DNA from 3 places in the Paenibacillus sp. NMA1017 genome. Region 2 is predicted to be linked to each of the others. Evidence: riboswitches for the same ligand, from Rfam matches in the RefSeq annotation. Region 2 holds a riboswitch; each other region holds the start of a gene.
The links. A riboswitch is a leader RNA that binds a small molecule or an ion and turns the genes downstream of it on or off. The one in region 2 is predicted to bind cyclic di-GMP.
Positions count from the first base shown of each region.

Region 1: linked by a shared signal. The riboswitch ahead of AC5ELV_RS17370 (collagen binding domain-containing protein) and the one ahead of AC5ELV_RS04945 (condensation domain-containing protein) in region 2 are both predicted to bind cyclic di-GMP.
Region 3: linked by a shared signal. The riboswitch ahead of AC5ELV_RS16210 (glycosyl hydrolase) and the one ahead of AC5ELV_RS04945 (condensation domain-containing protein) in region 2 are both predicted to bind cyclic di-GMP.

Region 1 is NZ_JBZXYR010000007.1:32,421-35,709, forward strand. Features, by position in the region: gene AC5ELV_RS17370 (collagen binding domain-containing protein) at 1-1,826, opposite strand, end outside; cyclic di-GMP riboswitch class I at 2,021-2,101, opposite strand; gene AC5ELV_RS17375 (AraC family transcriptional regulator) at 2,152-3,033, opposite strand.
Region 2 is NZ_JBZXYR010000002.1:102-3,390, reverse strand. Features, by position in the region: gene AC5ELV_RS04950 (aldo/keto reductase) at 249-1,259, shown strand; cyclic di-GMP riboswitch class I at 1,658-1,747, shown strand; partial or broken gene AC5ELV_RS04945 (condensation domain-containing protein) at 1,879-3,289, shown strand, end outside.
Region 3 is NZ_JBZXYR010000006.1:54,333-57,621, reverse strand. Features, by position in the region: gene AC5ELV_RS16215 (sugar phosphate nucleotidyltransferase) at 245-1,621, shown strand; cyclic di-GMP riboswitch class I at 1,777-1,857, shown strand; gene AC5ELV_RS16210 (glycosyl hydrolase) at 1,871-3,289, shown strand, end outside.

The DNA.
Region 1 (3,289 bases), on a different contig from region 2:
AACTCAGGCTTCGTCGTATCCGTTTTCCAGTCATTATTATAGGTGGTTGAATACTTGATCGTATAAGCTTTCTGAATGGTTTTATGAAAAGTGAGCGTAAATCCTTGTTTATAGTCCTGTGATAGCGGAATCAGCTCATAATCCGTGGGCGCACGTAGCTCCGTTGTTCCGTCAACACTTTGAATTTTCAGGGTGTCTGGCAACAAGGCCAAGCCCCCGTTTGGAAACACATCCTGAATGACAATATTTTTCATGGTGTACAAGTCTGTGTTGATGGTAATCACCCAAGGTATGATTTTGGTGTTGTAATTGGGTGTGTCATACATTTTAGTCATAACTCCGCTTATGATTTCCGTCGATACGATCTTCTGGATTCCATCTGAGGTTATGATGTTTGTGACTTTTTCATTTTCATAGACACGGCCTCTGGCTTGGGTCTGGTATCGGATGGTATAGGCTGAATCTACGTCGAGTTTGAATTGAAGTTTGAAGCCGTTGCGGTCCGGATAATCAACTGGGATGACAGTATACGCCCACGATGGGAGTTCCTCCAGTGTGTTTCCCTTAAATACTTTCAAAGAACCGGGCAGCAATTCTTGAGTTTTGTTGAAATGATCAATTAAAAGAGCTTTGGCTTCGGGGATTTTTGTCTCGCCGAAGTTATATCTTATGGCCCACGAGAGTGTTTGTGTGGCGTGATCATATTTTTCAACCTTTTTGGACAAAAATTCACCACGTTCTACCTGAACAGTCGCGGTAGCAGCAACGTCCTCTATCGCATCTCCTGAAAGCGTCGCTGTGTTGGAAAAACGATTTTCGTCGCCAGTAATGCGCGTGAAATATTGAATCTGGTAGGCCGTGTTCATGCTATCGTCTTGAAAATGAATCACAAACCCTGTCCCGGCTTGATCTGCCTCAATGGCATATTCACTCGCATTTACTAGGTCTCGAACAACGGTCGAGCCGTCGATATTGACTTGGAGATGATAGAGCCGGATAGAGTCTCTTCTGAGTTCCAGTCCTGAAGGAATTGGATCGGTAATGAGGGCCTGCTTTATGGTATTTAGCTGTTTGTTCACATCAATGGTCCAGTCGATCTGGTTTGTTCCAGCTATTTTCCCTTGTTTGCTTAGGGTTGGCCCTGACTGGGGTTTTACATTCACGATGACCGTTTGCACCCCGCCTTTGATTGGAATCGCAATGATGATCTCTGTACTGCCTTTCACCGTTTCTTTCGTAAACTCGGTTTTGATTTGCAGTTTGCCGCTGACATTGGAATGATTCTCTACATATGGGTTAAAGGTCATGATCACCTTGCCCTGACGATCTACTGTGAAGTATCCCACGGTTCCGTCAGTAGTGACTAACGGAGATGAGATATCAGTGTAGATGACAAACTGTTCTGGTAAGTGAAAGGTAAAGGTGTCCCCTGCCTTATACGTATTGTCAGGAAGCTCCCATTCATAGCCTAGTTGGATGGCTGATCCGATGTCGAATTGGCTGCCGGGACTATATACCGCATCAATGACACGCCCTGCTTCGTCGGTCAGGCTCAACTTCGTTAGTATGCTCTGCGGAGCGGCATCATGTTGAGACTTTGAACGGGCTGCTCCCTGAACGAAGGGGACCGTATTTGGAGGAATCTCCCTAGGGGGTTCAAGGTTTGGGACGACGTATACAGCATCCGTAACGGGATGTGTAGGATCGGATACAGCACTCTGCGGCTGTTCTGGGGCTGGAGCATCTGCGTAAGCCAGCGTTGCGCTGAAAAAGCTTTGGACAATGAGCAATAAGGCAATGATCATTACATTTATTTTTGTTCTCATGCTCCAAGTGATTCTCCTATTCATCGTAATATGGTAATGCTTCGTTCGAAATTAGTATATTCAGCATGCTAGGCTGACATGACTATCCCAATAGAAAAAAAGCCCTGATCATAGCGATCAGGGCTTTCCTCGAGATAGGCATAGCAATTTGTGATGGATCTATGTAAAAAAGGGCATAATAAAAAGCTCGTTCATCTGGTAGCTGGCTGCCATCCGGATAGGAAGGCCCTATAGTTTTGCGTCACTGCCTTTCGACAGCTTTGCCATTAACTTGAATAGCTTGTGCGTCTATCATCTATCAAACTGATTTCATGTAACCTCTCATTTACAGCTTGGAACGGTTTCCCCACTTTTTGCGGAAGGAATGAGGTGTTTCTCCTACATGCTCCTTGAACAGGTTAATAAAATGGCTCGTATTGGGAATCCCTACGTACCTTGCGATATCCACAATGGACATGTCACTGGTTTTAAGCCAGCTTTGAGCGGCCGTGATACGGACATTAATGAGATAATCAATCGGAGAGAAACCGATCTGTTTTTTGAAATTTTTAGCCAGATTAAACTTGTTTAATTCAAACATGTCTGCCAGCGAGTCCAGTGTTATTCGCTCACAGTAGGACTGATCCAAATATTGCTGTACCCGACGTACTTCGCTGAGGGTTTCAGCATTCACATGCTGGTGATCATAGGGATGCTGCAAGATGCACATCAGTATTTCACCAATGAGCCTGGACGTTAGCAGTTCAGCGGAAAGACTTCTGTCAGACTGCCCACAAATCAGAGCATGCAGTTTGTCCAATATAATATACGGATTATGCATGGATATTACCGGTTTATTGTGCTTGGCAAATTGTTCGTAAAAGTTTCCGATCAGGTTGCCGTACAGGTATAAACTGATAAACTCCCAGGCTTCATGACCGGAGGTGCTATATTGCACATACTCCTCACAATTAATAAAAAACAAATCATGAGGCTTTAAAATATATTTCTTGTCCCGGTATAGTAATTCTCCCTTACCAGACAACGTAAAAACAAGCAAAAAAGAGGTGAGTTCTTTTCTTTCCACCGTAAAAGCAGAAGTTTTTTGGAAGTACCCTAATTCCTGAATATATAAAAGGGATTGCTTGGCAAAAGCGGAGGGAGTGCGCACAATTACGATAGGTTCGCCGTTCCAGAGGCCCTCGTTGTTTTTTTGGTCTGTTGTCATATTCAATTCCTTTACAAAGAAGCAATTTTATCTAGCTTATCTTGGTTTGATTTAACCAATATATAATGGCTGATTAAACATGATTTCCTATTTATAAAAGTTTATTTTATCACATGAAATATGTCTATATATCAAATTATGTTTGTAAGTTTTATAGAAGCCTCGCTCTTATGGACATCTAACCTGATCATCCGTATAAAAGGTCGAATATTGTTGAAAGAATTCTGAGGTCATCATGGATTCAAATCCTTTCTGG
Region 2 (3,289 bases):
ACCAAAAATCCCCATTAGAGATGTCTATATAACATTTTATTAAACATTTGTAAGCTTTCAACCGATAAAGAAATAGGGGTTATGCAAAAGTAAATTTTCCAGGTAGTTAATAATGAAAACTCTATGCGTAGCGTTCAAAAATAACTTCACTTAACGAATTGAACAATCAGGAAGTAAAGTTATGCGTTTTAAAACGAGAACTCAATCGTTTGACCAGAAAACTTTTTTACGGAAGATGGTGGAAGACCATGGAGGAGAAAACGGTAGCTGCAGCAGGTTTACAGCAATTACGCAAGCTGGGCAATTCAGATTTAAAGCTGTCCCCGCTTGGGCTCGGCTGCTGGCAGTTTAGCAACGGAAAAGGGATAGTCGGGAAATTCTGGCCGGTGCTGCGGCGGGAGGATATACGGCAAATCGTTCGGACTAGTTTGGAAGGTGGGATTAATTGGTTTGATACCGCTGAAGCATACGGTGGCGGACAGTCTGAGCAGCTACTGGCTGGCACGCTGAAAGAGATCGGAGGATCGCTCGCGGAGCAGGCGAATATCGCTACGAAATGGTGGCCTGCCTTTCGCACTGCAGGCAGTATCACAGCAACGATTGATGAACGTATTCGCCACTTGGATCAACGGACGATTCACCTTTATCAAGTGCATTCGCCTTACTCCTTTGCTTCGGTCGGTGCCGTGATGAATGCGATGGCTAAACTGGTCGAGCAAGAAAAGATTAAATATGTGGGTGTAAGCAACTTTTCCGCGCAACAAATACGTGAAGCTGATCGTGTGCTGCGAGAGCACGGCCTTCGCCTGGTTTCGAATCAGGTGAAATACAGCCTGCTTGACCGGAGAATCGAGCAGAACGGAATTCTGGACACGGCCAAAGAGCTCGGTGTGGCGATCATCGCCTACTCCCCGTTAATGCAGGGAATATTAAGTGGAAAATTCCATAAAAATCCCTCTCTGGTCAAGTCTATCAAGGGACCGCGCAAGTGGACAGCGGCATTCCGGGATTCGGGCCTGCAGAGATCGAAGCCGCTGATTGAGTTGCTGGAACAGATGGCTCAACAGTATAATGTGACGCCAACGCAGATTGCTCTGAATTGGCTGATTAACGCCCACGGAGAGAATGTATTTGCGATACCTGGGGCTTCAAAGGTACATCATGCCGAGGAAAATGTGAAGGCGATGCAGTTTACCTTGACAGCCGGAGAGATTGAGATAATCAGCAACGTTTCCAATCAAGTGCTGAGATCGAAGTAATCATGGCTAAAACAGTGAAAAAAAAGGGATATCGCCTCTTCTTCTGACGATGCTGGACGGCAAGGGCATGCTCCTTCCTTGCTAGAGATAAGCGGGACGTTTCTTGTAAGGACGTTCTTTTCTCCGTGGCGGCTATGCCCTGGAAATATTCTCCGCAGTAAGCTTGCTTGTTACTGATCAGTTGTGCAGATGGATATCTCGGAATCTCGGGGGGTGGATGAGGGGAATAACAAAATAAACTTGAGTTGTCGAACTACAGGAATTTGATGGATCACTGAAGTATCCCAATCAGCATCTAACAACGTATTGAAAAGATAAATAAAAATAAAACCTTCAGTTCACAAGGTTATCACCTACCGAATGGTAGGGAGAAGAAGTGCAAAAATATACTTATTTATTCCCGTTAATCGTAAACACCTCGAAAGTGGTGGACACAAAGCCATGGGTCTAAAGCTGCATTAAACAGCTATGATTGCCAGGTTGCCGAAGGAAACCGGACGAAATCTGCTATCTGTTTCTGTGTTTTTTTTATGGGAACAGACTTCTTTTAGTTGCAGCGGGAAAGCATTTGGGCATATGGAGTAAAAGGCATGGATGATTAAGAACAGGAGGAATTTTTATGGAAACGAGCATAATCACTATTAAGGAGTACCCGTTAAGCTCCTATCAGAAAGACATATGGTTCGAACAATGCATGCACCCTGGAAAACCTATTTACAACATTGGTGGATATGTTGAGGTTAAAGGAAACCTGGATTTGGCTATCCTTAAGGATTCCATGCAATTATTAATCAGGCAGAATGATTCCCTCAGTACCCGTTTTATTAATAAAAAGGGAGAACCTTATTTAACATTCCTGCCAGAAGTTGAATATGAAGTTCCGTTATATGATTTTTCGATGAATGAAAATCCAAATTCTTTTTGCATTAACTGGATGAAGGAGGAATTTTTAAAACCTTTTCAATCGGAGAACTATTATTTTCAATTTGATATATTGCAAGAGGCCCCGAATATATACTTCATTTTTCTTAAAGTTCATCATTTGGTGATCGATGGATGGGGATTTGCTCTCTTAGTCAGTCAAATGTTTGACAATTACAACAAATTGACGCAAGGAATTAGTGAAATGAACAGAACTGTCTATTCCTATGCTGATTTTATATCAGATAATCAGGATTATCTGAATTCTCCGGCCTTTTTAAAAGACAGGGAGTTCTGGAAGAACAAATATCAGACCATTCCCGAGCCTCTGTTGAGCAGAGGAGCGGACATTGATGATGGTGATGGCAATTCTGTTTGGAGCGATCGGCGAACCTTAACTATAAACAAGACCTTATACAATCGAATGATTGAATTTTGCAAAGAGGAAGGATGCTCATCATTCCATTACTTTTTAGGCATAATGTTTCTTTATTTCAGTAGGGTTAGCAACAGGAATGAAATGGTAATCGGCGTCCCGGTTTTTAACCGGGGTAAAGCGAAATATAAGCAGACTATGGGACATTTTGCCAACGTGCTGCCGCTGCGGATCAGCCCCGAAGAAGATATAAGCTTTAAAGGGCTGATAAAGAACATCAAACGTGAGCTTATGCAGTGCTATCGGCATCAGAAAATGTCTTTCGGTGAAATCTACCGGACGGTTTACGAGAATGTCCATGAGAAAGGGAAACTATTTGATATATCGCTTTCTTTCGAAGAACAGGAAAACAGAGAGAGCTTTATCGGCACAGCAACCCGGATTGTAAGCATGCCGCATCATCATGAAAGGAATGCACTCAATCTCCTGATATGGGGACAAGAAGGAGAAACGGATGTAGCCGTAAATTTTGACTATCAGATACAGGCTTTTGAAAGATTCATCCCCATCGAGAACGTGATCCGCCATTTTGAATATTTATTCGCACAAGCCATGGAGCAAAGTGAAACTCTTATTTCGCAAATTGGGATCGTACCTGAGGAAGAGAGCAGTGTGCAGCTCCATGATTTTAACCGCACAGCGGCTGAATATCGGAAGGAACAAACGATCCATG
Region 3 (3,289 bases), on a different contig from region 2:
GGTCGTGCCTTTTGCAATAAACGGTATGATCGGCATGATGCATTTTTGAGTAGCGCAGGGATGGATTTGAATCTGGAGAAGCGGAGCGGTCGCCTTTGACGAGGGATTCTTACAACTAAATGTCTTATATAATCCGAAGAATCCCACGGCAACAGCGATCGTAAGATCAAATGCATTCCGTAGCGGGTAGTCAACTCATCATCAGAACGATCACCCAACCAATATAGAGAGGAAGTGGAGAGTTATGAAGCTCGTACTTTTGTCTGGTGGTTCCGGTAAAAGATTATGGCCTTTGTCCAACGATTCCCGTTCCAAACAATTTTTGAAGGTACTGGAGAGCCCGGAGGGGATTTCGGAATCCATGGTACAGCGGGTATGGAGACAATTGGGAGACAACGGATTATCAGAATCCTCGTTTATTGCGACAGGGAGAGCACAGGTCGAAATGATCCAGAGTCAGGTCGGGTCGAATACGCGCATCATTGTTGAGCCAGAACGCAGAGACACCTTTCCTGCGATTGCGCTGACAGCGACTTATCTATATTCCATTGCTGGTGTTTCACCTGATGAAATTATAGCTATATTGCCTGTAGATCCTTATGTTGAGGATGCTTTCTTCGCTTCCGTAGCCCAGCTGGAACATACGCTTCAGGAGAGTGAAGGCAAGCTTGCATTAATCGGGGTTGTCCCTTCCTATCCTTCAGAGAAATATGGTTACATTATTCCGAAAAACGATGCCACCCAAGGTAGCACAGGCTACCGCGAAGTGAGCCATTTTCAAGAGAAACCCGACCGGGAGCAGGCGGAGCGTCTGATTGAACGCAATGCTCTATGGAACTGCGGGGTTTTTGCATTCAAATTAAGTTATTTGCTGGATATCTTGGCATCCAAGGGGTTGCCGCTGAATTATGAAGAAATGCAAAAGCAATACGCATCTCTGGAAAAAATCAGCTTTGACTATGAAGTAGTCGAGAAGGAAAAGGATATCGTAGTTCTTCCGTATGATGGTTTTTGGAAGGATTTAGGTACCTGGAATACGCTCACAGAAGAAATGTCTAATCAACAAGTGGGCAGAGGTGTAGTAACGGAGGATTGCGTCAATACGAGTCTTATTAACGAGTTGGACATTCCTGTGGCGATCATTGGCACGAATGATCTGATTGTAGCTGCTAGCCCGGATGGCATTCTTGTGACCAATAAGGCAGAAAGTCCTCGCATTAAGGAAGTACTCAAGGCTCATGATCAGCGTCCAATGTATGAAGAACGTCGTTGGGGACAGTATCGGGTTGTGGATTATGTCAAGTATGACGAGGGTAACGAGGTATTGACCAAACGAATCCGCGTACGGAAAGGCAAAAATATCAGCTACCAGCTTCATTTCAAACGGAGTGAAATCTGGACCATCATTAGTGGTGAAGCGGAAATTATTTTGAATGAGAAGCTACACAAAGTAAAGGCTGGTGATGTAGTTCGCATTCCTGAAGGGACGAAGCATAGCATTTTGGCTGTGACCGATGTGGATTTTATTGAGGTGCAGACTGGCTCTGAATTGGTTGAAGAGGATATTGTCCGCTTTTGTATGGATTGGAATGAAATTTCCCGTCACCAATTTATCTCATAATTATTTTCGTAAAAACGAAAAAAAGACGAATTCATGAAAATTCATGGCCCAAACTGTCGAATTTGGGCGAAAACCTGTAAATTCATGAACATGACCTATTAAATTTTGGTAAAATAAAGTCGATACTTAGGGTAAGAAGGAATCCAAACTCCTTCCAACGATAAACGCAGCCCTGTCGAAAGGCAGGTACGCAAAGCTAAAGGGCCTTCCACAAGGATGGCAGCCTGGCTACCGAAAGGAAGAGCGAAAGTGAGATTCAATTTTATTCCTCTGTATCGACTGATACGTCATGTACTCCCCGTTGTTATGCTTTTTTCATTGTTGCCCGTCGGTTTTGGTGATTCTCTATCTGTCGCAAATGCTGCTTCATTACAACCTGTTAATTCGGACGCTTCTACTCAGGCCCGTGAACTATACAATTATTTACTCAACATCTCAGGGAAAAAAATAGTCACCGGTCAGCATGATTATTTGGAGAGTCCGGATGAATTAAGTAACAAGGTCCAAAAAATCAGTCAGGCATATGTAGGTGTACACGGCTATGAGATGGGAGCTATCTCTGGTCAATCTGACGCTACAGAAGCAGCGCAACGTAAAAATGTCGTCGATAGTGCTATCCGTTGGGACAGATCCGGTGGTATTGTGACGATGACTTTTCATGAAGCGCTACCAGGTAGGCCACTGACTTGGGCCAATGTACAGGCGAAAGTAAGTCAGACAGAGTTCAACAAATACGTGACCCCAGGTACTACGCAGTATAACCTTCTCATTGCCGATCTGGATAAGGTCGCTGTATCGTTAAAGCAGCTTCGTGATGCAGGGGTTCCGGTTTTGTGGAGACCTTACCACGAAATGAATGGCGACTGGTTCTGGTGGGGAAACAAAAATAATTTCAATCAGCTATGGAATATCATGTATGACCGTTTTACCAACACACATCAATTGAACAATCTGCTGTGGGTATGGAGTCCGAATGCGCCCAATTCGTATACTGTCCCGTATACCCCGAAATATCCTGGGGATGACAAAGTGGACATTTTGGCAGTAGACATTTACAACAATGATTTTAAGCAAAGTCATTACGAAGGTCTGCTCGGACTGGCACGGAATAAGCCGATTGCCATTGGGGAGCACGGTGAGATGCCTAGTTCTGAGGTATTGCAGGCTCAACCTAAATGGGTATATTCCATGACTTGGGGAAAGATGCTGACTGAGAATAACACAACAAATCAAATTCAGGATTATATGAATGATTCGAGGAGTTTGACGCGGGATGATGTGAAAAATGGATTGGAAACGATTCAACCCCCTGGGGCAGATATACCGACCTTACCGGACGAGGGACAAAGTGAGCCTATCCCGGCTCCGCCAGTAGTGATCGTTCCCCCAGCTCCGACTCCTCCTTCTGTTCCTGATGTGGTATATGTGAACGGGCTGCGTGGCGAATATTTTAACAATATGAATTTGAATGGAAGTCCTGCTTTGATCCGTACTGATAGCAAGCTGGACTACAACTGGCGTGCCAATGCAGCTGATCCAAAGGTGAATGCCGATCAGTTCTCGGTTCGCTGGACGGGTAAAATCAAACCGCAATATAGCGAGACCTATACGTTCGCAACGATATCTGATGATGGTATCCGTGTATGGGTAGACGGCAAGTTGGTTATT